Regions from separate parts of the Variovorax sp. M-6 genome, predicted to be linked through region 2. Evidence: predicted binding sites of a transcription regulator. Region 2 holds the regulator's gene; each other region holds the start of a gene.
What was found. The regulator sigma-54, encoded in region 2, starts transcription at its own class of promoters, with help from an activator protein. The targets are predictions, from matches to a motif close to TGGCANGNAANCTGCTTT.
Positions count from the first base shown of each region.

Region 1: AB4Z46_RS00685 (CmpA/NrtA family ABC transporter substrate-binding protein) is a predicted target of sigma-54. The motif match lies at 2,349-2,366, and genes of this name have one in related genera.
Region 3: AB4Z46_RS22700 (urease subunit gamma) is a predicted target of sigma-54. The motif match lies at 2,464-2,481, and genes of this name have one in related genera.
Region 4: glnA (type I glutamate--ammonia ligase) is a predicted target of sigma-54. The motif match lies at 2,623-2,640, and genes of this name have one in related genera.

Region 1 is NZ_JBFREQ010000001.1:130,738-138,616, reverse strand. Features, by position in the region: gene ntrB (nitrate ABC transporter permease) at 4-915, opposite strand; gene AB4Z46_RS00685 (CmpA/NrtA family ABC transporter substrate-binding protein) at 926-2,170, opposite strand; gene AB4Z46_RS00680 (nitrate- and nitrite sensing domain-containing protein) at 2,493-3,770, opposite strand; gene tsaD (tRNA (adenosine(37)-N6)-threonylcarbamoyltransferase complex transferase subunit TsaD) at 3,857-4,906, shown strand; gene AB4Z46_RS00670 (alpha/beta hydrolase) at 4,854-5,648, opposite strand; gene AB4Z46_RS00665 (Hsp20/alpha crystallin family protein) at 6,088-6,459, opposite strand; gene AB4Z46_RS00660 (branched-chain amino acid ABC transporter substrate-binding protein) at 6,586-7,866, shown strand; gene AB4Z46_RS00655 (pyridoxal phosphate-dependent aminotransferase) at 7,790-7,879, shown strand, end outside.
Region 2 is NZ_JBFREQ010000025.1:90,845-98,723, reverse strand. Features, by position in the region: gene AB4Z46_RS25155 (SPOR domain-containing protein) at 1-216, shown strand, start outside; gene AB4Z46_RS25150 (thiol:disulfide interchange protein DsbA/DsbL) at 301-951, shown strand; gene lptA (lipopolysaccharide transport periplasmic protein LptA) at 1,113-1,805, shown strand; gene lptB (LPS export ABC transporter ATP-binding protein) at 1,802-2,596, shown strand; gene AB4Z46_RS25135 (RNA polymerase factor sigma-54) at 2,610-4,202, shown strand; gene AB4Z46_RS25130 (phospholipase D family protein) at 4,205-5,806, shown strand; gene AB4Z46_RS25125 (YceI family protein) at 5,809-6,426, opposite strand; gene AB4Z46_RS25120 (YceI family protein) at 6,465-7,058, opposite strand; gene AB4Z46_RS25115 (cytochrome b) at 7,055-7,657, opposite strand; gene AB4Z46_RS25110 (ATP-binding protein) at 7,676-7,879, opposite strand, start outside.
Region 3 is NZ_JBFREQ010000022.1:65,185-73,063, reverse strand. Features, by position in the region: gene ureC (urease subunit alpha) at 1-1,156, opposite strand, end outside; gene AB4Z46_RS22710 (urease subunit beta) at 1,157-1,462, opposite strand; gene AB4Z46_RS22705 (HupE/UreJ family protein) at 1,473-2,078, opposite strand; gene AB4Z46_RS22700 (urease subunit gamma) at 2,110-2,412, opposite strand; gene AB4Z46_RS22695 (hybrid sensor histidine kinase/response regulator) at 2,635-6,300, shown strand; gene AB4Z46_RS22690 (response regulator) at 6,297-7,313, shown strand; gene AB4Z46_RS22685 (hypothetical protein) at 7,343-7,879, shown strand, end outside.
Region 4 is NZ_JBFREQ010000001.1:211,748-219,626, reverse strand. Features, by position in the region: gene AB4Z46_RS01070 (sterol desaturase family protein) at 1-792, shown strand, start outside; gene AB4Z46_RS01065 (EI24 domain-containing protein) at 811-1,683, shown strand; gene AB4Z46_RS01060 (competence/damage-inducible protein A) at 1,739-2,539, shown strand; gene glnA (type I glutamate--ammonia ligase) at 2,687-4,102, shown strand; gene AB4Z46_RS01050 (hypothetical protein) at 4,244-4,756, shown strand; gene glnL (nitrogen regulation protein NR(II)) at 4,761-5,837, shown strand; gene ntrC (nitrogen regulation protein NR(I)) at 5,860-7,368, shown strand; gene AB4Z46_RS01035 (hypothetical protein) at 7,370-7,876, opposite strand; gene xth (exodeoxyribonuclease III) at 7,873-7,879, opposite strand, start outside.

The sequences.
Region 1 (7,879 bases), on a different contig from region 2:
GACTCATGACTTCACCTCTTCGAACGTGAACGCGGTGGCGATCCTGATGAGCGCGAACTCGAGCACCAGGCCGACGATGCCGATGACGAAGATCGCGATGATGATGTTGGCGACGTTGAGGTTGTTCCACTCGTCCCAGACCCAGAAGCCGATGCCGACACCGCCGGTCAGCATCTCGGCCGCGACGATCACCAGCCAGGCGGTGCCGACCGCCAGCCGCACGCCGGTCAGCATGTAGGGCAGCACGGCCGGGAACAGGATCTTGGTAAAGATCTTCCACTCGCTGAGGTTCAGCACCCGGGCGACGTTCATGTAGTCGCTGGGCACGCGCTGCACGCCGACCGCGGTGTTGATGACCATCGGCCAGATCGAGCAGATGAAGATGGTCCAGATGGCCGCCGGGTTGGCGCCCTTGAACACCAGCAGCCCGATCGGCAGCCAGGCCAGCGGCGACACCGGGCGCAGCAGGCTGATCAGCGGATTGAACATGCGCGAGAGGAACTCGAAGCGCCCGATCGCGAACCCGGCCGGGATGCCGACCGCGGCCGCCAGCCCGAAGCCCAGCGCCACGCGCTGCAGAGACGAAAGCACGTTCCAGCCCACGCCCTGGTCGTTCGGCCCCTTGCTGTAGAACGGATCGCTGAAGACCGTGAGCGCCTGTTGCCAGGTGGCGAGCGGCGAGGGGAAGCCGGTGGTGCTCCTGAGCGCCACCAGTTCCCAGACCAGGACCAGCAGCGCGAAGCCCAGCAGCGGCGGCAGCACGCGCAGCCAGACGGCGCGGAAATCGCGAGGCACGCGGGGCGCGGGCTCGACCGCGGCAGGCGGTGGCGAAGCCGCCGGCCTGGCGACGCTCTTCGCTGCCGGCGGCATCACGGGCTGGGCGTCGAGCGGGGAGTGGAAGACGGCACTGACCATGGCGGGCTCCTCAGGCGTGGACCTTGAACGAATCGGCGTACTGCTTCGGGTTCTTGCCGTCCCAGACGACGCCGTCGAACAGCTTGCTGCTGCGCATCGACTCCTTCGGCACGGCGGTCTTGGCGGCGGCGGCGGCCTGCTTGTAGATGTCGATCTGGTTGATCTGCGTCGCCACCTGCAGGTAGTCCGGGTGCTCCTTGAGCAGGCCCCAGCGCTTGTGCTGCGTGAGGAACCACATGCCGTCCGACAGGTACGGGAAGCTGACCGCGCCGTCGTTGTAGAACTTCATGTAGTTGGGGTCGTCCCAGCTCTTGCCGAGGCCGTTGGTGTAGCGGCCCAGGATGCGCTGGTTGATCGCGTCCACGCTGGTGTTGACGTAGCTCTTGTCGGCGATGGTCTCGGCCATCTTGTTCTTGTTCTGCAGGCCGGCGTCGATCCACTTGCCGGCCTCGAGGATCGCGGCGGTCACGGCGCGCGCGGTGTTGGGGTACTTCCTGACGAACTCGCCGGTGGTGCCCAGCACCTTCTCCGGGTGGTCCTTCCAGATGTCCTGGGTGGTGATGGCCGTGATGCCGATGCCGTCCATGATCGCGCGCTGCCCCCAGGGTTCGCCGACGCAATAGCCGTCCATGTTGCCCACCCGCATGTTGGCCACCATCTGCGGCGGCGGCACGGTGATCACCTTGGCATCCTTCAGCGGGTTGATGCCGTTGGCCGCCATCCAGTAGTAGAGCCACATCGCATGGGTGCCGGTGGGGAAGGTTTGCGCGAAGGTGTACTCGGCCTTCTCGCCGGCCATCAGCTTGGCCAGCGAGGCGCCGTCGACCGCGCCCTTGTCGGCCAGCTTCTTCGACAGCGTGATCGCCTGGCCGTTGTTGTTGAGCGTCATCAGCACGGCCATGTCCTTCTTCGGGCCGCCGATGCCCAGGTGCACGCCGTAGACCAGGCCGTAGAGCACGTGGGCGAAGTCGAGTTCGCCGTTGACCAGCTTGTCGCGCACGCCGGCCCAGCTGGCTTCCTTGCTCGGCACGATCTTCACGCCGTACTTCTTGTCGATGCCGAGCACCGAGGCCATCACGACGCTGGCGCAGTCGGTCAGCGGGATGAATCCGATCCTGACTTCTTCCTTCTCGGGCTTGTCCGAGCCCTGGGCCCAGACGGCGGCCCGCAGCGCGGGGTCGAGCCCGACCACGCCCGCCGCGGCGGCCTGCAGCACACGGCGGCGACTCAGTTTGGGTTTCAGCGCATCGGTCATGGGGCGAACTCCGGAAGTGAAAAGTCGATTCGGAAAAACAAAAAGGCGTCCTCACCGCGCACGGGCTGCTCGAAGTCGAGCCCCTGCGGGATAAGGACGCCTTTGTCCGGTTCGGTGGGCCGCACCCGCCGTTGGATGCCACCTGCCTGAAGACCTTCGTCGGTCTATGCAATGAGCGACAGCAAGCGGCGTGCCAGCCCTGCGGTGCTATGAAAAGGAGAGCGTCGGCGGTCCATCAGGGCTTGTCATCTGCCGGATCTCGAGCGCAGTCTGCGTGCGGCGCGCTGCTTGTGCAGTGCACCATTTCGGACCTCCGACGCCCTCAGGAAGCCCTGTCGTCGGGCAGGTACTCGGCCATCGCGAGCACCGATTCGGCGACCTCGACCAGCCTCCGGCCCTGGTTCATCGAGGTCTGACGCAGCATCTTGTGCGCCTCCTCCTCGCTGATGCGCCGGTGCGCCATCAGCACGCCCTTGGCACGCTCGACCAGCTTGCGCTCGTTGAGCGCGGCGCGCACGGTCTCGAGCTCATCGGCCATGGCCTGCAGCCGGCGCGACTGCTCCTGGACCATGTCGAGGATGGAGCGTTCGAGTTGCTTGCCGTAGGGCGCACTGGCGGCCGGCGTGGCCGTGGCATCCGGCGTCGCCACCGCATCGAGGAAGAAATCCGCCGCGGCGCCGCCGGGGCCCTGCAGGCTGGCCAGCAGCGCCTCGTGCGCCTGCAACTCGGCGCGAGCCTGCGCCGTCTTCTGTTCGCAGAGCTGCCGCAGGTCGGCGGCCAACCGCTCCTCGACGGCCTGCATGGTGTCGATGCGGCGCGTGCAGCAGTCGAACCAGATCTGGCTCAGCTCGGTGTCGAGCCACGCGCCGGCCGGCGCGGCGCACGCGATGCGGCGCAGGCGCTCCTGTTCGGCAAGCTGCGCCGGCGCCGCGATCGAGGCCCAGAGCTCGCCCAGGCCGGGTGCGGAGAATTCAGCGAAGCGCTGGAAGCAATGCTCCTGCGACGCGATCAGGTGCAGCCATTGCTGCTGGCGCGCGCTGTCGTTGTAGCCCGAGGCGAAGGCCGCGGCGCCGCAGGCGCGCTCCTGGCCGGCGAACTCCTTGCCCTGCATGAAATTGAACAGCGCCACCAGCCGGCGCGAGATCTCGGGGTCGGTGGCGCCGTCGGCGGCCTCGAAGACCACTGCGATGAGGCCGGCGACCAGCTTGACGAAGGCCGCGGTCGAACGGCCGGCATCGAGCTCCATCGCGGCGATGCGCCGTCGCAGCGCGGGCAGGGCGTCCAGCCCCGGCAGCACCCAGGCGATGCGGCTGAAGAGGCGCGCGCCGTTGCCGACCCGGCCGCCTTCGGCATCGAGCTGGTCGAAGGCCAGGCGCACGGCTTCCTCGCGCCGCAGGCAGTCGGCGATCTGCGCCTCGCGCTGCAGCGCGAAGCGCTGGCCGCGCGACGCCAGAAAGACGTTGGAGATACCGCGCTCCCGCTGCAGCGCATGAACCAGGCGTCCGATCGTCGCCACCAGCTCGCTGGTGCGCGCGAGCTGCTCCAGCGCGTCGATTTCGCAACGCAGCGCGCCGACCAGGAAGCTCAATCCGGTTTTCATCGTGAAGTGTTCAGGGCCGCAAAGCCATCGTAAGGACATGCAGCAACATTCATGCCCCGAAAGCGTGCGAACCCTACACTCGCCGCATGCATGTACTGGGAATCGAATCCTCCTGCGATGAAACCGGCGTGGCGCTGGTCGAGGCCGGCGCCAGCGGGCTGCCGCGCCTGGCCGCGCACGCGCTGCACAGCCAGATCGCCATGCACCAGGCCTACGGCGGCGTGGTGCCCGAACTCGCGAGCCGGGATCACATCCGCCGCGTCCTGCCGCTCACCCAGGCGGTGTTCGACGAGGCTGGCCGGCGGCTGGCCGATGTCGACGTGGTCGCCTACACGCGGGGTCCGGGGCTGGCGGGGGCCTTGCTGGTCGGCGCCGGCGTGGCGTGCGCGCTGGGCGCCGCGCTCGGCAAGCCGGTGCTCGGCGTCCATCACCTCGAGGGCCACTTGCTGTCGCCTTTCCTGAGCGCCGACCCGCCCGAGTTTCCCTTCGTCGCGCTGCTGGTGTCAGGCGGACACACCCAGCTGATGCGGGTCGAGGGGGTGGGGCGCTACGAGCTGCTCGGCGAGACCATCGACGATGCCGCCGGCGAAGCCTTCGACAAGAGCGCCAAGCTGATGGGGCTGCCTTATCCCGGCGGCCCGTGGCTCGCGAAGCTGGCGGAGCAGGGCGACCCCGAAGCCTTCAAGCTGCCGCGTCCGCTGCTGCACAGCGGCAATCTCGACTTTTCCTTTGCCGGACTGAAGACCGCGGTGCTGACGCAGTCCAAGAAGCTCGGCGACCAGCTCGAAGCCCGCAAGCCCGATCTCGCCGCCTCGACGCAGGCCGCGATCGTCGAGGTGCTGCTGAAGAAATCGCTGGCCGCGCTCGAACAGACCGGCCTCGACCGCTTCGTGGTCGCAGGCGGCGTCGGCGCCAACCGGATGCTGCGCCAGCAGCTCGACGCGGCCTGCGCGAAGCGCGGCGTGCGCGTGCACTACCCCGAGCTGCACCTGTGCACCGACAACGGCGCCATGATCGCCATGGCCGCGGCGATGCGGCTTCAGGCCGGCGTGCAGGCGCCGACCGGGCACTATGCCTTCGACGTCAAGCCGCGATGGCCATTGGCGTCGCTGAGCGGGCAGCAGCAGGCCGCTTGATGGGCCCCCACACGCGCTCACTTAGTGTGGTCGCTGCCCCCCGAGGGGGCCGCCCGGCGTCGGCCTGAGTCAGGGACGGCAGCGGCAGCACTTCGAGCACCTTGCGCCAGAGCTGCGACCACTGCGGCCAGTCGTGGCCGCCTTCGGTGGTGAACACCCGGCCAGGCGGAAGCGCTTCGGCCAGCAGGTGGTGATTGGACGCGAAGCGATCGCTGAGCCCGAAGCCGAGATACAGCGGCGGCAGGTGCTCGGCGTGCCGCGGCGACGCGTACTGCTGGAGCCAGGGCCACAGCTTGCGGTCGACCTCCTCGTCCGGCGGCGGTCCTTCGGGCGCCTTCCAGGCGCGCAGGCCGCCGGCCTTGTGGATCTCGGCCCCGATGGGGCGACGTCCCAGGTAGGGCGCGAGGGCGACGATGCCGTCGACCGTGCCGGGCGTCGCCAACTCGTGGATCAGGGCCCCGAAGCCACCGATCGAAATGCCCACCAGCCAGATCGACGCATAGCCCAGCGCGCGTTGGGGCTGGATCACGTCGTGCTGCAGCCGCTCGATGAAGGTCTGGTCGTAGTAGTAGGAGACGTCGGCATCGACCAGCAGGGCGTCGGCCGCGAGTTCGCGCTCCCTGACGGCGCTGATGAATCCTTCGCGCTCGAATTCCTCCGGCTTCAGGAAAGCCCCGGGAAGAAACACCAGCAGCGTGTCGGACCGGGCATGGCTCTGTGCAAACTTCAAGTGCGTTTTCATGGGCGCTTCGATCGGGCGCCCGCCGCCTTCTGCCACTGCAGATGGACGATTTCGGGCGCTAATTAAGAAGAAAGCATTGAAAAATTCGTCACAGAACGTGACGAATTTCGCACTTATTGTGAGTCAGAAACAAGTCAGGCAGGCATCAAAAAAGTTACTAAAGGACTTTTTTTGCTCGCCCCCAGGTTGCCCGGCACTTCGTGTCCGGGCGCCCACCCCCTGCCGGGGGCGCAGTCAGCGGCCCGGCAAAGCCGGTTCCGCGACTGCCCACCAACGGGCGCGCCGCGCGCGGCCGAAGAACAATCACTGCCTCTCTTCTACCGGCCGGCGCAGCCAGGCCCGTTGGTGAAACACCGCGGAACCGGCTTTGCCGGGCCGCTGGTGTTGCCCCCGGTAGGGGGTGGGCGGCTACACGAAGTGAGCCAACCTGGGGGGGAGCTCAGCCGATTTGAAGTTGCGCGACGTTGCTGACCGGAACCAGCTTGCCCAGCTTGAGGCTCAGGACCCCGTTCTCGAGCTTGGCCTCGCTCGCGGCGACGTCGATGTCCTGCGGCAGCTCATAGGCGGCCTTGAGCTGGCGTTTGGCTTCGGCCTTGCTCTCGATGCGGACCACGGCGCCTTCGATGCCGATCGTCAGGTCGTCGCGCGACAGGCCGGGCACGTCGAGCGTGAGGGTCCAGGTCTTCTCGTCCTGCTCGATGTTGAGCGAATGCTGCGCACCCGAGAAGGCTTGATTGACGAAGCGCTCGAGGCTGCGGTCATAGGCGCGCGGAACGAAGCGGGCGGTGCGGACTGCGGGGGCGAAAAACATGATGAAACTCCTGGGCTGAGTGATGACTTTCGGGACAAGAATGTGTGTCCCTTACACTGCGCGGCGTTCAACAAGACAAGTGCCGCATGCCACGCATCTAGGCGCTGCCACAGGGGATTCAAGACAATGCCTTCCAACTTTATTTGGCGTCGACGCGCCTTGAAATTGGCCGCTCTGGCGCTATGCGCGCAGGTTCTCCCTGCGGCCCTGGCGCAATCGGCGCCCCCGATCCGGCTGGCCCTGATCGAAAGCATGAGCGGCCCTTTCGCCAACACCGGCGAGGCCGTGTTCCGCAACCTGCTGTGGGCGGTCGAGCGGGTCAACGCGCGCGGCGGCGTCAAGCTGCCGGGCGGCAATCGCTTCCTGCAGCTCGATCGCTACGACAGCAAGGGACAGAACGAAGAGGCCCTCTCCGCGCTGCGCGCCGCGATGGACGACGGCGCGCGCATCGTGCTGCAGGGCAATTCGTCGGCGACGGCGGCGGCGCTGATCGATGCGATCGACAAGAACAACGAGCGCGATCCGTCCCGGCGCGTGCTGTTCCTCAACTATTCGGCGGTCGACCCGGTGCTGACCAACGAGCGCTGCAGCTTCTGGCACTTCCGCTTCGATGCCCACGCCGACATGCGCGTCACGGCGCTGATGCAGGTGCTGCAGGACGACAAGTCGCTGCAGCGCGTCTACCTGATCGGCCAGGACTACAGCTTCGGCCAGTCGGTGCTGCGCGAATCGCGGCGGCAGCTCGGCGCCGTGCGTCCCGACGTGCAGATCGTCGGCGACGAGCTGCACCCGATGGGCCGCGTCAAGGACTTCGCACCCTATGCGACCAAGATCATGGCCAGCGGCGCGCAGGGCGTCATCACCGGCAACTGGGGCAACGACCTGACGCTGCTCGTGAAGGCCGCGCGCGAGGCGGGCTTCACCGGCAGCTTCTACACCTTCTACGGCAATGCCCTGGGCGCGCCGGCGGCCATCGGCGACGCCGGCATCGGCCGCGTGGTGGCGGTGGCCGACTGGCTGCCGAACGTGCAGACGCCGCAGAGCGAGGCCTTCTACCGCGACTTCCGCACCCGCTTCCCGAAGGCCTCCGACGACTACGTCCACATGCGCATGCAGCTGCTGATCGAGGCGCTGGCGCAGGCCATCGAGCGGGCCGGCAGCGTCGACACGGTGGCCGTGGCGCGCGCCCTCGAGAAGGCCGACGTCACGCTGGCGGGACAGCGCGGCCACATGCGCGCCGAGGACCATCAGTTCCAGCAGCAGCTCGTGGTCGGCGTGATGGACCGGCAGGGCGCGCCCGGCGTCAAGTTCGACGTCGAGGGCTCGGGCTATGGCTTCCGCGTCATCAAGACGATTCCCGCGAGCCGTGCCGAAATGCCTTCGAGCTGCAAGATGCAGCGCCCCTGAACCCCAAGGACAA
Region 2 (7,879 bases):
GCCGGCGCCTTCCGCACCCAGGAGGATGCCGATGCGCAGCGCGCCAAGCTCTCGCTGATGGGCGTGGAGGCGCGCGTGACCGAGCGCGAGCAGGCCGGCCGCACCGTCTACCGCGTGCGTGCCGGTCCTTTCAACAAGAAGGACGACGCCGACCAGCTCAAGGAGCGGCTCGACGGCGGGGGCCTTGAATCGGCCCTGGTTCGCGTCCAGCGTTGAGACTTCATCGTCTCCAGTTCGCCCGGTCCGGGAACTCCACCCGGCTTCGTGGGCTCTTTCAAGCCGTACAGAAGGAATTGATACATGAAACGTCGTGATTTTTCGCTGGCCGCCGCTTCGCTGGGGCTTCTTCCGCTGGCTGCACCCTCGCATGCCCAGCAGGCCCGTCCCATCAAGGCCGGGACCGACTACCTCGTGCTGCGCAAGCCGGCGCCGGTCGATACGCCCGCCGGCAAGGTCGAGGTGCTCGAGTTCTTTTCCTACAACTGTCCGCATTGCGCGGCCTTCGAGCCGCAGGTGGAAGCCTGGGTCAAGAAGTTGCCGCCCTATGTCGTTTTCCGTCGCATCCCGGTGCCGTTCGTCGGCAACGACACGGATGCCAAGCAGCGCTTCTACTACGCGCTCGAAGCGATGGGCAAGGTCGACGAATTCCAGCCCAAGGTGTTCCAGGCCATCCACCAGCAGCGCCTGAACCTGACCGGCGACGCCGCGATCCTCGCCTGGGTGGAGAAGCAACCGGGCCTCGACGCCAAGAAGTTCGCCGAGCTGTTCAAGTCCTTCTCGGTGGTCGGCAAGGCCAAGCGCGCCACCCAGCTCACCACCGACTACCAGGTGGCCGGGGTCCCGGCCCTTGGCGTGGCCGGGCGCTGGTACGTCGACGGCGACACGGCGGGCTCGCTCGACCGCGCGCTCCAGGTGGTCGACTTCCTGATCGCCGAAGCCCGCAAGGGTTGACGCGCCCGGTGGTGCGGACCGCGTCGGCGCCCTGCCGCCCGCCGTCGCCGCCACCACCCCGATTGCGTCATCGAAGCCCGCTTCCGCGGGCTTTTTCGTCAAGGCCGCGCGAGGCGGCGTCCATGGGGCGCATACAATCGCAGAGCAAGTTTCGTGCCTCTATGACATCGCCATCCTCCTTCACCTCCATTTCCCCTCGCCGATTCGGTCGCGTGCTTTGCCTGGCGCTGGCGCTGGCTGGATGCGCGTCGATGTCGCAGGCCGAGCAGGCCGACCGGAGCAAGCCGATGAACATCGAGGCCGACGCGATGCGCTATGACGACCTCAAGCAGACCAGCGTGTTCACCGGCAACGTGGTCGTGAACAAGGGCACGATCCAGATCCGCGGCACCCGCATCGACGTCCGCCAGGACCCCGAGGGCTACCAGTACGGCGTGGTGACGGCCGAACCTGGCAAGCTGGCCTACTTCAAGCAGAAACGCAACGCCGGCACCGACGAGTGGATCGAGGGCGAGGGCGAAGTGATCGAGTACGACAGCCGCGCCGACAACGTGAAGTTCATCCGCCGCGCCGTCATGCGGCGCCTGATCGGCGCCACGGTGAACGACGAGAGCAGCGGCCCGCTGATCGTCTACGACCAGAGCAACGACACCTTCACGGTCAACGGCTCCCCGCTGCCGCCGAACGCCGGCGTGGCGACCCAGCCGGGCGGCCGCGTCAAGGCCATCCTGACGCCCAAGGCGGCCGCCCCGGCGCCCGCCACCGGCGGTGCCAAGCCCGCGGCCACCCCGGCACCGGCGCCGGGCAACAGCCTGCGTTCCACCACCACGCTCGGCGGAGACCCCAAGAAGTGATCGAAACCGCCGGGGTGAACGGAAGCGATGGCCAGCCGGGCAGCCGGCTGGAGGCGCGCAGCCTGCAGAAGAGCTATGGCAGCCGCAAGGTCGTCAAGGACGTGTCGCTGGCCGTGCAGAAGGGCGAAGTGGTCGGACTGCTGGGCCCCAACGGCGCGGGCAAGACCACCTCCTTCTACATGATCGTCGGGCTGGTGCGGGCCGACGCCGGAGAGATCACGATCGACGGCGAGCCGATCGCCCACATGCCGATCCACCGCCGCGCCCGCATGGGCCTGAGCTACCTGCCGCAGGAGGCCTCGATCTTCCGCAAACTGTCGGTCGAGGAAAACGTGCGCGCAGTGCTCGAACTGCAGAGCGAGCCCGACGACCGAGGCCGAATGGTGCCGCTCAGCAAGGCGCACATCGACGAGCGGCTGAGCGAACTGCTGGCCGACCTGCGCGTCGACCATCTGCGCGATTCGCCGGCGCTGTCGCTGTCCGGCGGCGAGCGCCGCCGGGTCGAGATCGCGCGGGCCCTGGCGACGCAGCCGCGCTTCATCCTGCTGGACGAGCCCTTCGCCGGCATCGACCCGATCGCGGTGATCGAGATCCAGCGGATCATCAGCTTCCTGAAGGAGCGCGGCATCGGCGTGCTCATCACCGACCACAACGTGCGTGAGACGCTGGGCATCTGCGATCACGCGTTCATCATCAGCGACGGGCATGTGCTGGCACAAGGCACGCCTTCGGAGATCGTCGACAACGCCGAGGTACGCCGTGTGTACCTGGGCGAACATTTCCGGATGTAGGGGCCTTATCTCGATGAAGCAGGGGCTTTCGCTTCGCGTCTCCCAGCATCTGGCGCTGACGCCCCAACTGCAGCAATCGATCCGGCTGCTGCAGCTGTCGACTCTCGAGCTGAGCCAGGAAGTCGAGCAGATGCTCGACGACAACCCCTTCCTCGAGCGCACGGCCGAAGAGGCGGCGCGCGAGGAGTTCGGGCTGGACGCCGCCGATGCGCCGGTGCGCGACGAGGACCGCCAGGCCGAAGGCGATGGCGACTTCGCGCCCGGCCCCTCGACATCGACCGCCGAAGTCGCGGTCGCAACGCCCGACGCCGAAGCCGCCGCCGCCACCGATGCCGTCGACGGCGAGCCCGACTGGGAAGGCGACGGCACGGTCGACCTGGCGCCCGACGACAGCGAATGGGGCAGCGATGCGCCCGCGCGCACCAACAACCTCGGCGACGACGAACGCACCGACGCCACCGAACTGGCGCGCAGCCAGGAATCGCTGCAGTCCTTCCTGCATCGGCAGGCGCTGAGCCTGAGGCTCAGCGACACCGACCGCGCCGCGCTGCGCTTCCTGATCGAATCGCTCAACGACGACGGCTACCTCGAGGATTCGCTGCCGGCCCTGGCCTCGGGCCTGGCCGGCGACGACAACGACCAGTTCGACGACCTGGTGCATCACTTCCAGGTCGCGCTCGGCCTGTTGCAGAGCCTGGAGCCGGTCGGCGTCGGCGCCCGCAATCTGGGCGAGTGCCTCACGATCCAGCTGCGCGCCCTGGCGCACCCCGGCGAGGGTGCCGACGAGACGCAGGTGCGCGAGACCGCGATCGCGATCTGCAAGCAGCCGATGGAGCTGCTGGCGCGGCGCGATTTCAAGCGGCTGGCGACGCTCGCGCGCAGCAACGAGGAAGAGGTGCGCGCCGCCCTGCAGCTGATCTCCCGGCTCGAGCCCAAGCCGGGCCGCCGCTTCGTCGACGTCGAGCGCAACGTGGTGGTGCCGGACGTGATCGTCACGCGCATCGGCAACGGCACCAGCACCAACACCAAGTTCCGCGTCATGCTGAACCCCGAGGTGATGCCGCGGCTGCGCGTGCACGACATCTACGCCGGCGCGCTGAAGCAGCACAAGGGCGAGGGCAGCCAGGCGCTGTCGCAGCGGTTGCAGGAGGCGCGCTGGTTCATCAAGAACATCCAGCAGCGCTTCGACACCATCCTGCGGGTGTCGAACGCGATCGTCGAGCGGCAGAAGAGCTTCTTCGTGCACGGCGAGCTGGCGATGCGCCCGCTGGTGCTGCGCGAGATCGCCGACGAACTCGGCCTGCACGAATCGACCATCAGCCGCGTGACCACCGCCAAGTACATGGCGACGCCTTACGGCACGGTCGAGCTCAAGTACTTCTTCGGTTCGGCGCTCGGCACCGAGACCGGCGGCAATGCCTCGAGCACCGCGGTGCGGGCGCTGATCAAGCAGTTCGTGAGCGCCGAGGACCTGAAGAAGCCGCTGTCCGACAGCCAGATCTCCGAGATGCTCAAGGAGCAGGGCATCGAGTGCGCGCGCCGCACCGTCGCGAAGTACCGCGAGGCGCTGCGCATCGCGCCGGCCAATCTGCGCAAGGCGCTCTAGCGATGCTTCGGGGCCCGGGAGGGTTGCGCGGGTGGCTCGGCGCGGCGCTGCTGGCGGCGACCGTCCTGGCCAGTGGTTGCGCGATGCTGCCGGCCGATTTCGAGCGCCAGCCCTCGAGCGCGATCACGGCCTCGGGCGAGACCACGCTGGGCCGCATCGCCAGGGCCTCCTCCCCCGATCCGGACCTGAGTGGATTCCGGCTCATGCCCGGCGGCGACTTCGCGCTCGACACGCGCCTGCAGCTCGCCCGCCGCGCCGAGCGCACGCTCGACGTCCAGTACTACCAGATCGAGAACGACGAGACCGGCCGCTACTTCCTGCGCACCCTGCGCGATGCGGCCCTGCGCGGCGTGCGGGTGCGGCTCCTGATGGACGACCTGTACACCTCCGGCGAGGATGATCTGCTGCTGGCGCTGGCCGCCACGCCGAACCTCGAGCTGCGGCTGTTCAACCCTTTCCCGGCCGGCCGCGGCAGCATGCTGCAGCGCTTCTCGAGCTCGCTGTTCGACTTCGACCGCGTCAATCGCCGAATGCACAACAAGCTCTTCATCGCCGACGGCGCGATGGCGGTGGCGGGCGGGCGCAACATCGGCAGCCAGTACTTCACGCAGACCGCCGGCGCGAATTTCCTGGACATCGACACCTTCGTCGCCGGCGCCCTGGTGAAGCGCCTGGGCAGCCTGTTCGACCTCTACTGGAACAGCCCGTACGTGCGGCCGATCGGCACCGTGGTCGGCTCCTCGCTGCCGCGCGAGGCGCTGCAGCAGCGCTTCGATCAGGCCACCGGCCCCGCAACCACCGCAGCGCCGCGCCCGCCGGCACCGAACGACGTGCTGGGCTATGCGCCGCTGGGGCCGGAGCTGAAAGGCGGGGCCCGGCTCGACCTGATCTGGACCCTGGCCGAGGCCTATGCCGACGCGCCCGACCGGGTGGTCGGCAAGACCGCCTCCTATGGCGGGGTGCCGCTGCTCGACGTCGACAGCGTGCGCTACAACGTGATCGAGCAGATGCGGCGCTCGCGCTCCGAGGTGACGCTGGTGTCGCCCTACCTGATTCCGGGCAAGGCCGGCCTGGAGGTGATGAGCGAGATCCGCGGGCGCGGCGTGCGCATCAGCGTCGTCACCAACTCGCTTGCGGCCACCGACGAGCCACTGGTTCACACCGGCTACCGCCGCTACCGGCCCGACATGCTGCGGCTCGGCGTCGAGCTGTACGAACTGAGCTCGGCGCGCACCAAGCGCAGCGTGCGGCTTGGCCTGTTCGGCTCGCAGGTCGGCCGGCTGCATGCGAAGGCGGCGATCTTCGACCGCAAGGCGCTGTTCCTGGGCTCGATGAACTTCGATCCGCGCTCGGACACCCACAACACCGAGATCGGTCTCTTCATCGCCAGCCCCGAGATGGCGCAGCAGATCCTGAAGCTGCTCGACGTGCTGAAGCAACAGGGCGCCTACCGGGTGCGCTTTGCCGAAGGCGGCGAGCAGCTCGAATGGGTCAGCCGCGAGGGCGAGGCCGAAGAGGTGCTGACCGTGGAGCCCGACTCGGGCCTGTGGGACCGCGTGATGCTGGAGCTGCTCGCGCCGCTGGCGCCGGAGAGCCTTCTGTAGCGCTACTGGATGTTGATGGCCTCGACCTGCACCAGCAGCCGCACCTTGTCCTCGAAGCCGAAGGCGAGCCCCCAGCTGATGCCCCACTGGCTGCGCTCCACCGTGGTTTCGAAGTCGCCGCCGCAGATCTGGCGGTTGATCAGCGGGCTCAGGTAGCAGTTGAAGCGGTTGGCCTTGAGCACCACGGGGCGGCTCTTGCCCATCAAGGTGAGCGTGCCGTTGACCTGCGTGACCTTGTCGCCGCTGAAGTCGATCTGGTCGGCGACGAAGCGGGCGGTCGGAAACTCGGCCACGTTGAAGAAGTCCTTGCTCAGCAGGTGACGGTTGAGCAGGTCGACGCCGGTGTTGATGGAACTGATGTCCATCGTGATGTCGATCTTGCCGGTGGTGCCCGCAGGGTCGATCTTCACCTGGCCGTCCTTGGTGCTGAAGCGGCCGCGGTTGGTGGTGGTGCCGTAGTGGCCCATCTCGTAGTTGACGAAGGTGTGCGTCGGGTCGACCACGTAGCTCGCGCCCTTGACCGGGCCGCCGGCGGGCTTGGCGGCCACCTCGGGTGCCTGCTGGGCGCCGGCCAGTGCCGCCGCGGTCGTCAGCGCGGCGAGTGTGAGCAGTTTCTTCATGGCGCGCTTTCGGAAGAAGGTGGAAACATCGAAGGACTTCACAGCGGGCCGAGGCCGGTCAGCACCAGCTTGAAGCGCACCTGCACGTCGTCGGCCACCATCGACGTGTCGGTCCATTCGCCTTCGCCGATCCTGAAGGCGAGGCGCTGGATCGTAAGGCTTCCGGTCGCGGTCGATTGGCCGTAGGACTGGGTGATCTCCACCGGCACCACGACATCGCGGCTGCTGCCCTTGATGGTCAGCCGGCCGGCCACCTCGAATCGGCCGCCGCCCAGCGCCTTGATGGTGCTGGAGCGGAACTCCGCTTTCGGGAAGCGGTCGCTGTCGAACCAGGCCGGCCGGGGCAGTTCGGCATCGCTCTGCGGGATGCCCAGGCTGGCGCTGGCGACATCGATCTGCAGCGCGACGCTGCCGTCTTCGGGCCTGCGCGGGTCGAGGGCAATCCGGGCGTCGAACTTCCTGAACACACCTTCCACCGGCACGCCCATCTGCTTGATCACGAAGGCGATCTGGCTCGGGACGGGCAGCAGCTTCGCCGGCGCCGCCGGTTCGGCGGCGGCCGTGCCAGCCGTGCCGGCGACGATCAGCGCCGCCGCGCACCACCTGCGGCAGGCCATGGCAAGGAGAGTCATGGGAGACGATTCCGGGATGAAAGGGGCGACATGCGGCCAAGCAGGCCGTCGCGGTCGACGAAGTGGTGCTTGAGGGCCGCCGCGGCATGGACCAGCGCCGCCGCGGCGAGGCTGAAGGCGCCGATCTTGTGCAGCGGCTTCAGCACCGCCTCGGCGAAATCCTTGTCGACCGGCACGAAGTCCGGCAGCGGCAGCACGCCCAGCCACACCACGGGGAAGCCCAGCGCGGAGCTGTAGGCCCAGCCCAGCAGCGGCACGGCGAAGAACAGCAGGTAAAGCAGCAGGTGCAGTCCGCGGTGCGCGGCCAGTTGCCAGCCCGGCATGGCCGCCCGGATGCGCGCCGGCAGGGGCGGCGGCGGGTGCGACAGGCGCCACAGCAGGCGCATGGCCGACAGCGCGAGGATCGTGACGCCGGCCCACTTGTGCCAGTTGTAGAGCTTGAGGCGCAGCGGCGAGAACGGCAGTCCGGTCATCGACAGGCCGAGGCAGACGGAGCCGAGGATCATCAGCGCGAGCAGCCAGTGCAGGGCGATCGCCACCGGGCCGTAGCGCGGTGCGCCGTTGGGATCGACAGGAGGTCTCGGCGGCTCGACGGGCATGGCCAGAGCATAGGCGGTTCAGCTTTGCGCCTGCAGCAGCAGCGCATGGAGCATCGCGGGCTGCACGGGCTTGCGCAGGGCCTGCCAGCCGCGCTCGCGGGCCAGTTGCTGGGTGGCGTCGTCGATGTCGGCCGAGACCAGCGCGATGGCGAGGGACGGTCGGCGGCGCTGCAGCTCGGTCGCCAGCGCGAGGCCGTCGAGTTCGCCCGGCAGCCGGATGTC
Region 3 (7,879 bases), on a different contig from region 2:
TCTTGTGGGCGGTCTGCCAGCAGCGGATGACGATCTCGCCGACCCGGCCCATGGCCTGGCTGTCGGAGCTGAACATGCTGATCGCGCCGAGGTCGTGCAGGATGTCCTCGGCCGCGATGGTCTCCTTGCGGATCCGGCTCTCGGCGAAGGCCAGGTCCTCGGGGATGCCGGCGTCGAGGTGATGGCACACCATCAGCATGTCGACATGCTCGTCGAGCGTGTTCACCGTGTAGGGCATGGTCGGGTTGGTCGACGAGGGCAGGAAGTTGGCTTCGCCCACCACGCGCAGGATGTCCGGCGCATGGCCGCCGCCCGCGCCCTCGGTGTGGAAGGCGCAGATCCCGCGGCCCTTGACGGCCGCGATCGTGTTCTCGACGAAGCCCGATTCGTTGAGCGTGTCGCTGTGGATCGCGACCTGCGTGTCGGTGGCATCGGCGACGTCCAGGCAGTTGCTGATCGCCGCCGGCGTGGTGCCCCAGTCCTCGTGCAGTTTGAGGCCGATCACGCCGGCGTCGATCTGCTCGTGCAGCGCGGCCGGCAGGCTGGCGTTGCCCTTGCCCAGGAAGCCGAGGTTCATCGGGAAGGCGTCGGCCGCCTGCAGCATGCGCTCGATGTGCCAGGGGCCCGGCGTCGCGGTGGTCGCGAAGGTGCCGGTCGCGGGGCCGGTGCCGCCGCCGAGCATGGTCGTCACGCCCGAGGCCAGCGCCTCCTCGATCTGCTGCGGGCAGATGAAGTGGATGTGGCTGTCGATGCCGCCCGCGGTGACGATGTTGCCTTCGCAGCTGATGACCTCGGTGCCCGGGCCGATGACGATGTCGACGCCCGATTGCACGTCGGGATTGCCGGCCTTGCCGATGGCCACGATGCGGCCGTCCTTCAAGCCGATGTCGGCCTTCACGATGCCCCAGTGGTCGAGGATCAGCGCATTGGTCATCACCGTGTCGACCGCGCCTTCGGCGCGCGTGCGCTGGCCTTGCGCCATCCCGTCTCGGATGGTCTTGCCGCCGCCGAACTTGACCTCTTCGCCGTATCCGCCGGCGTGCAGCGTGTAGTCCTCCTCGACCTCGATCACCAGGTCGGTGTCGGCGAGGCGGACGCGGTCGCCCACGGTGGGGCCGAAGATTTCGGCGTAGGCACGCCGTCCGATGGTTGCCATTTACAGTTTTCCTTGCACCAGGCCGCGGAAGCCGTAGATCACGCGGTCACCCGAAAAATCCACCAGCTCGACCGTGCGTTGCTGCCCGGGCTCGAAGCGCACGGCGGTGCCCGATGCGATGTTCAGCCGCATGCCGCGCGCGGCCTCGCGGTCGAAACCGAGTGCACCGTTGGTCTCGGCGAAGTGGTAGTGCGAGCCGACCTGGATCGGCCGGTCGGCGGTGTTCCGCACCACCAGCGTGATGGCGCGCCGGCCGGGGTTGAGGACGTGCTCGCCCTCGTCGGTGATGAGTTCGCCCGGGATCATCGAAACCGCCTCAGGCCAGTGCGTTGCCGAGCAGCGCGACGCCGAACAGCGCCACCGCGGCGCCCGCGATGCGCGGCAGCCAGCGATGGCCGTGGCGCAGCGACCAGCCGGCTGCGATGCCGGCCGCATGCAGCAGCACGGTGGCAGCCAGCATGCCGGCCAGGGTCAGCGCGGCGCCGGACTCGCCGTGCAGTTCCTGCCCGTGCGCGACACCATGGAAGACTGCGAAGATGCCGACCAGCGCGGCCGCGGCCAGCGCCGGCAGCTGCCGACGGGTCGCGACCAGCAGGCCCAGCACCAGCAGCGAGGCCGCGATCATCGGTTCGACCGCAGGCAGCTGCACGCCCGCGAGTCCGACGAGTGCGCCGACCAGCAGCATCGAGGCGAAGCCCAGCGGCGCCCACAGCAGGTCGGGCCAGGCGCGGCGCGCCGCCAGTGCGCTCCATAGGCCGACCGCCACCATCGCGGCCAGGTGGTCGGGACCGGTGAGCGGGTGCAGGAATCCCGCCAGGAAGTCGTGGTGCGCGCCGGCGTCGGCCCCGGTGTGGGCGTTCGCGGCCAGCGGCAGCGCGGCGAGCAGCAGGGCGAGGGCGGGTACGGTGCGGTTGGATCGCATGGTGAATGTCCTGGGTGTTGTTCGAGCGGGGTCAGACGATCGGCTGGTGCACGGTCACCAGCTTGGTGCCGTCGGGAAAGGTGGCCTCGACCTGGATGTCCGGGATCATCTCGGCGATGCCGTCCATGACGTCGGCGCGGGTCAGCACGGCGCGGCCCTCGCTCATCAACGCGGCGACGCTCTTGCCGTCGCGCGCGCCCTCCATCACGGCGGCCGAGATCAGCGCCACGGCCTCGGGATAGTTGAGCTTGAGCCCGCGGGCCCGGCGCCGTTCGGCCAGCAGGGCTGCGGTGAAGATCAGCAGCTTGTCTTTTTCGCGCGGTGTGAGTTCCATGGGGGCGGAGGCGGCGTCTTGGGGCTGGCCAGTAGTGGGCGGTCGTGAACCATTGCAACAGTCGTGCCTTGCGCGTGCTGCGGCCGGCCCGCGCAGCGAGGCCCATTGGTGAAACGCCGCGGAACCGGCTTTGCCGGGCCGCTGGTGTTGCCCCCGGTCGGGGGTGGGCGGGCTACACGACGTGAGCCCAACCTGGGGGGTGAGTACAGGTGGGCACGAAAGCTGCACCGTCCCGGCGTGGACACCCCCGCCATTTCTCCCGCTCCGAGCGACGAAGCGCCGCAGCGCATCGTCAAGGTGCGGCGCGACTACAACAGCTGGGTCGCGCGCGAAACGCTGGAGGACTACGCGCTGCGCTACACGCCGCAGCGCTTCCGCCGGATGTCCGAATGGCGGGTGGCCAGCACGGCCTTCGGCGGCGCGGCCTCGTTCCTGATCCTGGAGGCGGTCGGCGCCACGCTGCTGGTGCAGTACGGCTTCGTCAATGCCTTCTGGGCGATCCTGGTCACCGGGCTGATCATCTTCCTGGCCGGGCTGCCGATCAGCGTCTACGCGGCGCGCTACGGCATCGACATGGACCTGCTCACGCGCGGCGCCGGCTTCGGCTACATCGGCTCGACCCTGACCTCGCTGATCTACGCCTCCTTCACTTTCATCTTCTTCGCGCTGGAAGCCGCGGTGATGGCCTATGCGCTCGAACTCGCGCTCGGCATCCCGCCGGTCTGGGGCTACCTGGTGTGCGCGCTGGTCGTGATCCCGCTGGTCGCCCACGGCATTTCGGCCATCAGCCGGCTGCAGGTCTGGACCCAGCCGGTCTGGCTGCTGATGCTGGTCGTGCCCTTCGGCTACGTGCTGGCGCGCGATCCTGGTGCGTTCTCGGGAATTTCGCACTACATCGGTGTCAGGTCGAAGGCGGATGGCTTCGATCTGCACCTCTTCGGTGCCGCCTTGACCGTGGGCATCGCCTTGATCACCCAGATGGGCGAGCAGGCCGACTACCTGCGCTTCATGCCGGCGCGCACGGCCGCCAACCGCGGCCGCTGGTGGGCCGGCGTGCTGGCGGGCGGACCCGGCTGGGTGGTGCTTGGCGTGCTCAAGATGCTGGGCGGCGCGCTGCTGGCCTACCTGGCGATCCGCCACATGGTGCCGCCGGAGCGCGCCGTCGACCCCAACCAGATGTACCTGGCCGCCTACGAGTACGTGTTCCCGAACTACGGCTGGGCGGTGGCGGCGACCGCGGTGTTCGTGGTCATCTCGCAGCTCAAGATCAACGTCACCAACGCCTATGCCGGCTCGCTGGCCTGGAGCAACTTCTTCTCGCGCGTCACGCACAGCCATCCGGGCCGCGTGGTGTGGGTGGTGTTCAATGCGCTGATCGCCTTCATGCTGATGGAGATGAACGTGTTCGAGGCGCTCGGCGACGTGCTGGGCCTCTACGCCAACATCGCGATCGCCTGGATGATGGCGGTGGTGGCCGACCTGGTCGTCAACAAGCCGCTGGGCCTGTCGCCGCCGGGGATCGAGTTCAAGCGCGCCCACCTGTGGGACATCAACCCGGTCGGGGTCGGCGCGATGGCGCTGGCCTCGGTGCTCTCGATCACCGCGCACCTGGGCGTCTTCGGGCCGCTGGCGCAGGCCTTCTCGGCGCTGATCGCGCTCGGCACCGCCTTCGTCGCGGCGCCGCTGATCGCCTGGGCGACCCGCGGGAAGTACTACATCGCGCGGGTCTCCGATGACGACGGTGCCGCGCCCTTCGCGCCGTCGGCGCGCCGCTCGGCGATCCGCTGGGCGCGGGTCGAGTCGGATGCCGGCAGCTATCGCCGGACTCAAGGCCCCCACGCTCCGCACTGCGTGTCGTCGCTGCCCCCCGAGGGGGCGCAGTCCGCCTTGGGGCGGCCCGGCGGCGAACTCTTCACCCAGCTCTGCGTGATCTGCGAGCGCGAATACGAAGGCCCGGACATGGCGCACTGCCCCGCCTACCAGGGCGCGATCTGTTCGCTGTGCTGCACGCTGGATGCGCGCTGCGGCGACCTCTGCAAGCCGCAGGCGAGCCTGTCTGCGCAGTGGTCCGGCGCCTTGCGCTGGCTGCTGCCGCGCCGCGTCTGGCCCTACCTCGACACCGGGCTCGGCCACTTCCTGCTGCTGATGCTGATCGTCGTGCCGCTGCTGGCGGCCGTCTTCGGTGTGCTGTACCAGCAGGAGCTGCGGGCGCTCGCCGAGGGAGCCTTCAGTGAAGCGACGATGCTCGGCATGCAGCCGGCATCGCTGCGTTCCGGCTTCCTCAAGGCCTACATGGCACTGCTCGTGATCGCCGGCATCGTCGCCTGGTGGCTGGTGCTCGCGCACCAGAGCCGCAAGGTGGCGCAGGAGGAATCGAATCGCCAGACCCACCTGCTGGTGCGCGAAATCGAACTGCACCGCAAGACCGACCATGCGCTGCAGGCGGCCAAGCAGAGCGCCGACCATGCGCGCAGCCTCGCAGAGGAAGCCAGGCGCGCGGCCGACCAGGCCAACCAGGCCAAGAGCCGCTACATCAGCGCCATCAGCCATGAGCTGCGCACGCCGCTCAACAGCATCCTGGGCTACGCGCAACTGATGGGCGAGGACGCCGCGGTGCCGCCGCATCGCCGGCAGGCGGTAGCGGTGATCAGGCGCGGCGGCGAGCACCTTCTGTCGCTGATCGAGGGCACGCTGGACATCGCCCACATCGAGGCCGGCAAACTCACGCTCAACGCCCGGCCGATGGCGTTCGCGGAGCTGATGAGCGAGCTGGCCGACATGTTCGAGCTGGAGGCCGCCGAGAAGGGGCTGGCCTTCCGCTTCGAGCCCAGCGGCGGCCTGCCCGACATGGTGCGCGCGGACGAGAAGCGGGTGCGGCAGATCCTCATCAACCTGCTGGGCAACGCCATCAAGTTCACTGCCGCCGGCCAGGTCACGCTGCGGCTGCGCTATGCGCGCGAATTCGCCGCGATCGAGATCGAGGACACCGGGCCGGGCATGTCGGCGGCGGAACTCGGCCGCATCTTCGAGCCTTTCGCGCGCGGCGCCACGGCCGGCCCGGCGGCACCCGGCGCCGGACTCGGACTGACGATTGCCAAGATGCTGGTCGACCTGATGGGCGGCGAGATGAGCGTGCAGAGCACGCCCGGCGTCGGCTCGCGGTTCAGCGTGCGGCTGTTCCTGCCGCGCGTGCACGAGGTGCCCGCCGGCGGCGGTCGGCGTGTTCGGGCGCCCGCGGCGCGGCTGCGGCACGGCTACGAAGGCCGCCGGCGGCGCCTGCTGGTGGTCGACAACGAGGAGGCCGATCGCGAGCTGCTGGTGCAGGTGCTGGCGCCGCTGGGTTTCGAGCTGCGCACCGCGGCCAGCGGCCACGACGCGCTCGACCTGGTGGCGGCGGGCTGGCATCCCGATGCGATGTTCGTCGATCTCGCGATGCCGGGCATCGATGGCTGGGAGACGATCCGCCGTTCGCGCGCCCTGGGGCTTGCGCAGGGGGCGGTTGCGATCGTCTCGGCCAATGCCTTCGACAAGCGCCTGGAGAACGATGTCGGCATCACGCCCGATGATTTCTTCGTCAAGCCGGTGCGCCACAGCGAGCTGCTCGACTGGCTCGAGCGCCGCCTCGGCATCCTGTGGACCGAGAGCGCCGTCGCGCCACCTGCCGCCGTCGAGGCCGCGGTGGTGGTGCTGCCTTCGGCCGCGCGGCTGCGCGCGCTCGAGGAAGCGGTCGGCCTGGGCTATTTTCGGGGCATCATGAACCAGCTCGACGACATCGACACGGCGCAGCCCGAGTGCGCGGCGTGGACCGCCGCCCAGCGCGCGCTGGCGCGGCAGTTCCAGTTCGAGGCCATGAGCCGTGCGCTGAGCGCGGCAGTGGGGACTTCATGAGCGGCTCGGACAATCCCCCCCTGCTGGTCGATACGCTGCGCGGCAGCGGCGGCAACAGCGACCTGGTGCTGATCGTCGACGACGTGCCCGACAACCTCGCGGTGCTGCACGATGCGCTCGACGAATCGGGCTACACCGTGCTGGTCGCCACCAGCGGCGAGCAGGCGCTGCAGCGCGCGGCCCAGGCGCGGCCCGACATCGTCCTGCTCGACGCGATGATGCCCGGCATCGACGGCTTCGAGGTCGCGCGCCGGCTCAAGGCCGATGCCGCGACCGCGCACATCCCGATCGTCTTCATGACCGGCCTGACCGAGACCGAGCACCTGGTGGCCGCGCTGGAGGCCGGCGGGGTCGACTACGTGACCAAGCCGATCAAGCCCAAGGAGGTGCTGGCGCGCATGAACGTCCACCTGCAGGGCGCGCGGCGCGCGCGGCAGGCCGCGCAGCAGGCGGGCCAGGCGCGCAATGCGCTCGATGCCTTCGGCTATGCCAGCATCACGGTGCGCATGCCCGAGGGCAAGCTGATCTGGCAGACCGCACTGGCGCGCGAGATGCTGCTGCGCTACTGCGGCACCAGCGCGCCGGTGACGCCACCCGCGGTGCTCGCGTGGCTGCGCCGCCACCTGCCGGATGCCCAGCAGCGCCAGGTCGAACCGCCCGCGCTCGCGATCGCGCACGGCGCGAACCGCCTCAGCCTGCGCCTGCACCAGCAGACCGGCCACGACGACGACGGCGACGACTGGCTGATCATCATGCGCGAGCTGTCGGACACCGCGGTGATCGAGACCATGAGCCTGAGCCTCAAGCTCACGGCGCGCGAGGCCGAGGTTCTGTACTGGGTGGTCAAGGGCAAGACCAACAAGGACATCGGCGAGATCCTCGGCAGCAGCCCCGCGACCGCCAAGAAGCACCTGGAGCGGGTCTACGTCAAGCTGGGCGTCGAGACCCGGACGGCGGCAGCGGGTGTGGCGATGAAGCGCATCCGCGAGTTGCAGCCCCAGTTCGAGTTCTGAGTCACGCGCGGCTCCTAGAATGCGCGGCCATGGCCCGACGTCTTCTTGCCCCGCTTCTTTGCGTCCTGGCGCTGCAGGTCCATGCCGCCGGCCACTTCGACATCGACGACGCCGGCACGCTGGACCCGGGCCAGTGCCAGTACGAGGTCTGGGGCGGGCGCTTCGGCACGGCGCCGGTCACCGACTACCACCTCGGGCCCGCATGCCGGGTCGGCCCGGTCGAACTCGGCTTCAACGTCGATCGTGCTTCGGTGCCGGGCGAACATGCCTACGGCGCCGGGCCGCAGCTCAAGTGGACCTTCATGGGGCAGCAGGACGATGCGCGGCTCAGCGCGGCGCTGTTCTTCAGTGCGGTCTGGGATGTCACGCACGGCGGTCGCGCCGGCGGCCAGTTCGTGGTGCCCGTGACCTGGCATCCGCTCGACAGCCTGTACGTCAACCTCAATCTCGGCTATGACTGGACGCCCGGCAGCGGCGAGCGGACCGGGCGCGGAGGGCTTCAGGGCGCCTGGTCGGTGAACGACAAGGTCTGGCTGATCTTCGAACGCTTCAAGGCCGTGGATGCC
Region 4 (7,879 bases), on a different contig from region 2:
CAGCGCTGGCGGCCGGCCGAGCCGCTGGTCGACCGGCGCGCGGTCCGCACCGACATCCTCTACACGCTGATCCACCGGCTCGGACTGTTCCGGCTGGCGATGTTCTTCGCCGTGGAGCCGCTGTTCGACGACCTGCTGGGCATGGTTCGCACGGCCGGCTGGGGCTCGGCCCACCTGGACGAACTCTGGCCCGGCGTGACCGACGTGCCGTGGATCGCGTTCCTGATCTACCTGGTGGTGCTGGACGGGGTCGAGTACCTGATCCACCGCGGCCAGCACCGCTTCCGCTGGTGGTGGGCGCTGCATTCGCTGCACCACTCCCAGCGCCAGATGACGATGTGGAGCGACAACCGCAACCATCTGCTCGACGACCTGATCCACGACACGATCATCGTCGTCGTCGCGCAGCTGATCGGCGTGGCGCCGGGACAGTTCATTGCGATCGTCGCCTTCACGCAGCTCAGCGAGAGCCTGCAGCACGCCAATCTGCGCGTGAGCTTCGGTGCCATAGGCGAACGCCTGTGGATCAGCCCGCGCTTTCATCGCCTGCACCACAGCATCGGCATCGGCCACGAGTCCGGGGGGCCGAAGACGCTGGGCGGCCACAACTTCGGCGTGCTGTTGCCGTGGTGGGACATGCTCTTCCGGACCGTCAATTTCGAGGATCGCTACGACGCCACCGGCATCCGCGACCAGGTCGAGCCGGACGAGCGCGGCCAGGTGCGCGACTACGGGCGCGGCTTCTGGGCCCAGCAATGGCTCGGCATGCGCCGCCTGGTCGGCAAGGGCTGAGGGTATCCTCGGCACCCGATGCGTCTTCTCCTCGATTCCTTCTGGCGATCGGTCGCCTACTGCCTGCACCCGCGGGTGATCCTGCTGTCGCTGCTGCCGCTCGGCCTCATGGTCGCGCTGGCGGCCGTGCTCGGCTATTTCTACTGGGATCCCGCAGTCGCCTGGACCCGTGCGGCGCTCGATGCCTGGCCCTTGCTGGCCGGCTTCTGGGCCTGGATCGGACACTTCTTCTCGGGCGACGTCACGGCCATGCTGGCGCCGCTGGTGGTCGTCTTCGCCGCCACACCGCTGATCGTGGTGGTGTCGCTGCTGGTCGTGGCGGGCGTCATGGCGCCGGCGCTGACGCGCCTGGTGGCCGAGCGGCGCTTCGCGAACCTGGAACAGAAGAAGGGGGCTTCCTTCTTCGGCAGCGTGGCCCGCTCGCTCGGGTTGACGGCGCTGGCGCTGCTGGCGCTGGTGGTGTCGATGCCGCTCTGGCTGATCCCGCCGCTGGTGCTCATTCTTCCGCCGCTGATCTGGGGCTGGCTGACCTACCGCGTGATGAGCTTCGATGCCCTGGCCGAGCATGCGAGCCCGGAGGAGCGCGACACGCTGCTGCGCACGCACCGGCTGCCGCTGCTCGGCATCGGTGTGCTGTGCGGCTACCTCGGCGCGGCGCCGAGCATCGTCTGGGCCTCGGGCCTGCTGTTCGCCGCCGCCTTCTTCGTGCTGGCGCCGCTGGCGATCTGGATCTATACGCTGGTGTTCGCCTTTTCGGCGCTGTGGTTCGCGCATTACTGCCTCGATGCACTGGCCCAGTTGCGCGCGCAGCGGGCGGCGGCCGCCATATCAACTTCCACGGCCGAGCTGGCGGATGCCGGCGCGGCCGCGAGCCAATGGAGTGCGCCATGAGCCGCAGGGCCGTTCCCAAGGCGAATACCGCAGCGCGCAGCGCGGAGGTTTCACAATGAGTCGTTCTTTCGGATTGGTCGTCGTCGGCGACGAGATACTTTCAGGCAAGCGCGTCGACAAGCACATGCCCAAGGTGATCGAGCTGCTCGCCGAGCGCGGGCTCGAGCTGGACTGGGCGGAGTACGTGGGCGACGTGCCGGTTCGCATCACCGCGGCGCTGGGCCGCGCCTTCGCATCCGGCGACATCGTGTTTTCCACCGGCGGCATCGGTGCCACGCCCGACGACCACACGCGCCAGTGCGCGGCGGCGGCGCTGGGCGTGCCGCTGGCGCTGCACCCCGAGGCCGAGGCGCTGATCCGCGAGCGCATGCAGGACACGGCGCGCGAGCAGGGCACGGTCTACGAGCCCGACCGTCCGGACAACATCCATCGCCTCAACATGGGTGTGTTCCCGCTCGGCGCCCGCATCATCCCCAACACCTACAACAAGATCCCGGGCTTCAGCATCGGCGACGTTCACTTCGTGCCGGGCTTCCCGGTGATGGCCTGGCCGATGATCGAGTCGGTGCTGGACGGCCGCTACGCCGAACTGTTCGCGCGCGGCCGTGCCGCCGAGAAATCGGTGATCGTCTATGGCGCCATGGAGGCGACGCTGACCCCGCTCATGGAAACCATCGAGCGGGAGCACGCAGGCATCAAGGTGTTCAGCCTGCCGAGCGTCGACCATCCGCAGCACGGGCGCCATATCGAACTCGGCGTCAAGGGCGATGCGAGCCGGATCGAAGCCGCCTACGCGCAGCTGATCGCGGGCCTGCACGCCTTTGGGGTGCGACTAGGCCCCGAAATGGTGCGTTGAGACGAAGCGCACCAAAGTGGTTACAAATTGCCTTGTTTTGGGTGCCCGCGAGGGCGCCAAGGCCTCGCTCGCGGCAGTGACAATGGCATAGAAACTGCATTCCGAATCCCGTACTTCCAACCCCCTGTCCATACCAAGGAGAACCTGATGGCCAAGACCGTCGCCGACGTACTCAAACTCGTGAAGGAAAACGAGGTCAAGTTCGTCGATTTCCGCTTCACCGATACCCGCGGCAAGGAGCAGCACGTGACCGTGCCTGTCTCGCATTTCGATGAAGACAAGTTCACGTCGGGCCATGCCTTCGATGGCTCCTCGATCGCCGGTTGGAAGGGCATCGAAGCGTCGGACATGCAACTCATGCCCGATCCCAATACGGCCAATATCGATCCTTTCTTCGAAGAAACGACGCTGATCCTGACCTGCGACGTGGTCGATCCTACGGACGGCAAGCCCTACGAACGCGACCCGCGCTCGCTGGCCAAGCGCGCCGAAGCCTACATGAAGGCCTCGGGCCTCGGCGACACCGCCTTCTTCGGACCGGAACCCGAGTTCTTCGTGTTCGACGGTGTGCGCTGGCAGAACGACATGTCGGGCTGCTCGGTCAAGATCGAGTCCGAGGAAGCGGCCTGGAACACCGGCAAGGAATTCGAGCACGGCAACACCGGCCACCGTCCGGCGGTCAAGGGCGGTTACTTCCCGGTGCCGCCGGTCGACAGCTTCCAGGACATGCGCTCCGAGATGTGCCTGGTGCTCGAATCGCTCGGCATCCCAGTCGAAGTGCATCACCATGAAGTGGCCAACGCCGGCCAGATGGAAATCGGCACCAAGTTCAGCACGCTGATCCAGCGCGCCGACTGGGTCCAGCTGCAGAAGTACGTGATCCACAACGTGGCCCACGCCTACGGCAAGACCGCCACGTTCATGCCCAAGCCGATCGTGGGCGACAACGGCTCCGGCATGCACGTCCACCAGTCGGTCTGGAAGGACGGCAAGAACCTGTTCGCCGGCGACGGCTACGCCGGCCTGAGCGACTTCGCGCTGCACTACATCGGCGGCATCATCAAGCACGCCCGCGCGCTGAACGCCATCACGAACCCCGGCACCAACAGCTACAAGCGCCTGGTGCCCGGCTTCGAAGCCCCGGTGAAGCTGGCCTATTCGGCCAAGAACCGCTCGGCCTCGATCCGCATCCCGTTCGTGGCGAACCCGAAGGGCCGCCGCGTCGAAGCGCGCTTCCCGGATCCGCTGATGAACCCGTACCTCGGCTTCGCGGCGCTGCTGATGGCCGGCCTCGACGGCGTGGAAAACAAGATCCATCCGGGCGAAGCCGCCAGCAAGGACCTGTACCACCTGCCGCCGGAAGAAGACGCGCTGATCCCGACCGTCTGCCACAGCCTCGACCAGGCGCTCGAGTACCTCGACAAGGACCGCGCCTTCCTGACCAAGGGCGGCGTGTTCACCGATTCGTACATCGATGCCTACATCGACCTCAAGATGCAGGAAGTCACGCGCTTCCGGATGGCCACCCATCCGGTCGAGTTCGACATGTACTACTCCTTGTAAGCTGAATGGAATCCGGGCTCGCGTCCGGAGCGTTAAAAAGGACGGCCTCGGCCGTCCTTTTCCATTGGGCGGGAACATCTGCGCCGAATCGGTTTCGAATTGCATGAAAATGCCGTTTTGCGGCGCACTACACCCAAGACCATGAAGACTCTCTCTGTTTTCCTGCTGACCGCCCTGGCGGCGGCCGGCGTGCCCTTGCAGGCCCAGGCGCAGCAAGAGCGCGTCTGGCGCTGCGGCAACGAATACACCAACAACGCGGCCATTGCCCAGCAGCGCGGCTGCAAGGTGATGGAGGGCGGCAACCTGACCATCGTGCAGGGCACGCGGCCGGTCGCCTCGGCCGCGCCGGCGGCTCCCGGCGCGGCGGCGCGGGCGCCGGCGGGCAGCCCTCGGGTCGACGGCGTCGACCAGCGCGCGCGCGACGGCGAGGCCCGCTCGGTGCTCGAGGCCGAACTTCGCAAGGCGCAGGAGCGGCAGACCCAACTGCTCAGGGAATACAACAACGGCGAGCCCGAGAAGCAGGGCAGCGAAAGCAAGAATTACCAGAAGTATCTCGATCGGGTGTCCGACATGAAGGCCGAGATCGCCCGCAACGAGAGCGACATCGCAGGCCTGCAGCGCGAGATCGGCCGTCTGCCGCCGGTGAATCGCTGACCGAATGGCCTTTGGCAAATCGGCGGGACCCGGCAAGCGCTTCCAGGCCTTCGACCTGCTGTCGACGCTCATCGCGGTGGTCCGGGCGGACGGCTCGGTGCTGTTCGCCAACTCGGGCCTCGAGGATGCGCTGGGCACCTCGCGCCGCACGCTCGAGGGCTCGCAGTTCGGCGCCTGCTTCCAGGAGCCCCAGGTGCTGCGCACCGCGATCGACGGCGCCCGCAGCAACGACTTCGCCACGCTGCGCTACGAGGCCCTGCTCCGGCGCGTCAACCACGACCTGATGCCGGTGCTGGTGACGCTGGCGCAGAGCGACAAGGCCGGCGAACTGATCATCGAGATGACGCCGCTCGAGCAGCAGGTGCGGCAAGATCGCGAGGAGCGGCTGCTCGACCAGGCGCAGGCCAACAAGGAACTGATCCGCAACCTCGCGCACGAGATCAAGAACCCGCTCGGCGGTATCCGCGGCGCGGCGCAGCTGCTGCAGATGGAGGTCGAGTCGCGCGACCTGATCGAGTACACGCAGGTCATCATCCACGAGGCCGACCGGCTGCAGACGCTGGTCGACCGGCTGCTGGCGCCGCACCGGCGCCCGCACGTGGTGGGCGACGTCAACATCCACGAGGTCTGCGAGCGCGTGCGTTCGGTGATCCTGGCGGAGTTTCCGCGCGACCTGCACATCGAGCGCGACTTCGACGTGTCGATCCCGGAATTCCGCGGCGACCGCGAGCAGCTGATCCAGGCCACGCTCAACATCGTCCACAACGCCGCCCAGGCGCTCGCCGAGCGGCGCGCCGCGGGCGATGCGCAGATCACTTTCAAGACCCGCATCGCGCGCCAGGTCATCTTCAACAAGCAGTGGTATCGACTGGCACTGGAATTGCATGTCATCGACAACGGACCGGGCGTGCCGGACGCGATCAAGGACCGCATTTTCTATCCGCTGGTGTCGGGCAGGGAAGGCGGGACAGGCTTGGGATTGACGCTGGCGCAGACTTTCGTACAGCAGCATCATGGCGTGATCGAGTGCGACAGCGTCCCGGGACGGACCGATTTCAAGATACTGATACCGCTGCCCTAGCAGCCAAGCAACAAGGAGCTGCATGAAGCCGATCTGGATAGTGGATGATGATCAATCAATCCGCTTCGTGCTGGAAAAGGCGCTGCTGCGCGAGGACCTGCCGACCCGTAGCTTCACCAACACGCGCGATGTGCTCGCCGCCCTCGACGCGGCGGCCGACGACGAGATGCAGGGTCCCCAGGTCCTGGTGAGCGACATCCGCATGCCGGGCGGCTCGGGTCTCGACCTGCTCGACAAGATCAAGGCCAGGCATCCGGGCCTGCCGGTCATCATCATGACGGCCTTCTCCGACCTCGACAGTGCCGTCTCGGCCTTCCAGGGCGGCGCCTTCGAATACCTGCCGAAGCCCTTCGATCTGCCGCGCGCGGTCGAACTGATCCGGCGCGCGGTCGACGAAAGCCAGCGCGAGGAAGTGGCCGAGGAGCGCATGGCCGCCGCGCCCGAGATGCTGGGCCAGGCGCCGGCGATGCAGGACGTGTTCCGCGCGATCGGGCGGCTGTCGCAAAGCAATGTGACGGTGCTGATCACCGGCGAATCGGGCTCCGGCAAGGAGCTGGTGGCGCGCGCCCTGCACAAGCATTCGCCGCGCGCGAGCGGCCCCTTCGTCGCGATCAACACCGCGGCGATTCCGAAGGACCTGCTCGAGAGCGAGCTGTTCGGCCATGAACGCGGCGCCTTCACCGGCGCCCAGACGATGCGGCGCGGCCGCTTCGAGCAGGCCGAGGGCGGCACGCTGTTCCTCGACGAGATCGGCGACATGCCCTTCGACCTCCAGACGCGCCTGTTGCGCGTGTTGAGCGACGGCCATTTCTACCGCGTCGGCGGCCACAACTCGGTCAAGGCCAACGTGCGCGTGATCGCGGCGACCCACCAGGATCTGGAGCAGCGCGTGAAGCTCGGCGGCTTCCGCGAAGACCTGTTCCATCGGCTCAACGTGATCCGGCTGCGGCTGCCCGCCCTGCGCGAACGCGGCGAGGACGTGCCGGCGCTCACGCGGCACTTCCTGCAGCAGAGCGCCAAGCAGCTGGGCGTCGAGCCCAAGCGCATTTCCGATGCGGCGCTGGTGCAGTTGGCGGCCTTCGGCTTTCCCGGCAACGTGCGCCAGCTCGAAAACATCTGCCACTGGCTGACCGTGATGGCGCCGGCGCAGCTGATCGAGGCCAAGGACCTGCCGCCCGAGGTGATGGCGACGGCGGTCGCGGAGCCGCATGCGGCTGCCGCGCCGGTGGAGGAGACGACCGAGCGCGAGGCCGCCGTGGCGATGGCCGGATCGCCGGTCGCGGCGGCGCCTGCCGCCTCGGCCGCTGCGCTGCCGGCACTGGCGTGGGAGGGCGGCCTGGAACTCGAGGCGCAGAGCATGCTGGCCGCGGGTCGCACCGACGTCTGGGACGCGCTGTCGCGCCGCTTCGAGTCGCGCCTGATCCTCACGGCGCTGGCCAGCACGCGCGGCCGCCGCATCGAGGCGGCTCAGAAGCTCGGCATCGGCCGCAACACCATCACGCGCAAGATCCAGGAACTCGGCCTGGAATAGCTCAACGATTTCGCTGGCCCAGGGTCAGCGTGTCGAGCTGGAACTGCCCGCTCTTGTCCCACAGCCAGGTGTCGACATAGGTGTGGGCGCCGAGCTTGCCCGGGTTCGGCAGCGGCGACGCCTCCTTGATCAGTTCGGCGATCATGCCGCTGACTTCGGGCGCGTGGCTGGGCGTGCGGCTGAAGTACACGCCGGTGACGCGTCCGGTGGCGTCGATGTCGGTCTCGGTGACCACCACGGCGTACACCAGCGGCGGAATCTTGCCCTTGTAGATGCGCTGCGGGTACTTCTTGTAGATGTAGGCCGCACCGATCTTGCGGTAGGTGCGCACCGCCGGTGTCTGGGCGGTGATGAGGCGCACGGTCGGCACCTGGGCCGAGGGGCCGTCGTCGGCCGCTGCGCCCGGCGCGGCGCCGGCCGAGTCGCTCTTCGCGACCGGCTTCAGCGCGCCGCAGCCGCCGATTGCGAGCGCCGCGGCCAGGGCGGCAAGAAGGGCAGCGCATCTCATGGG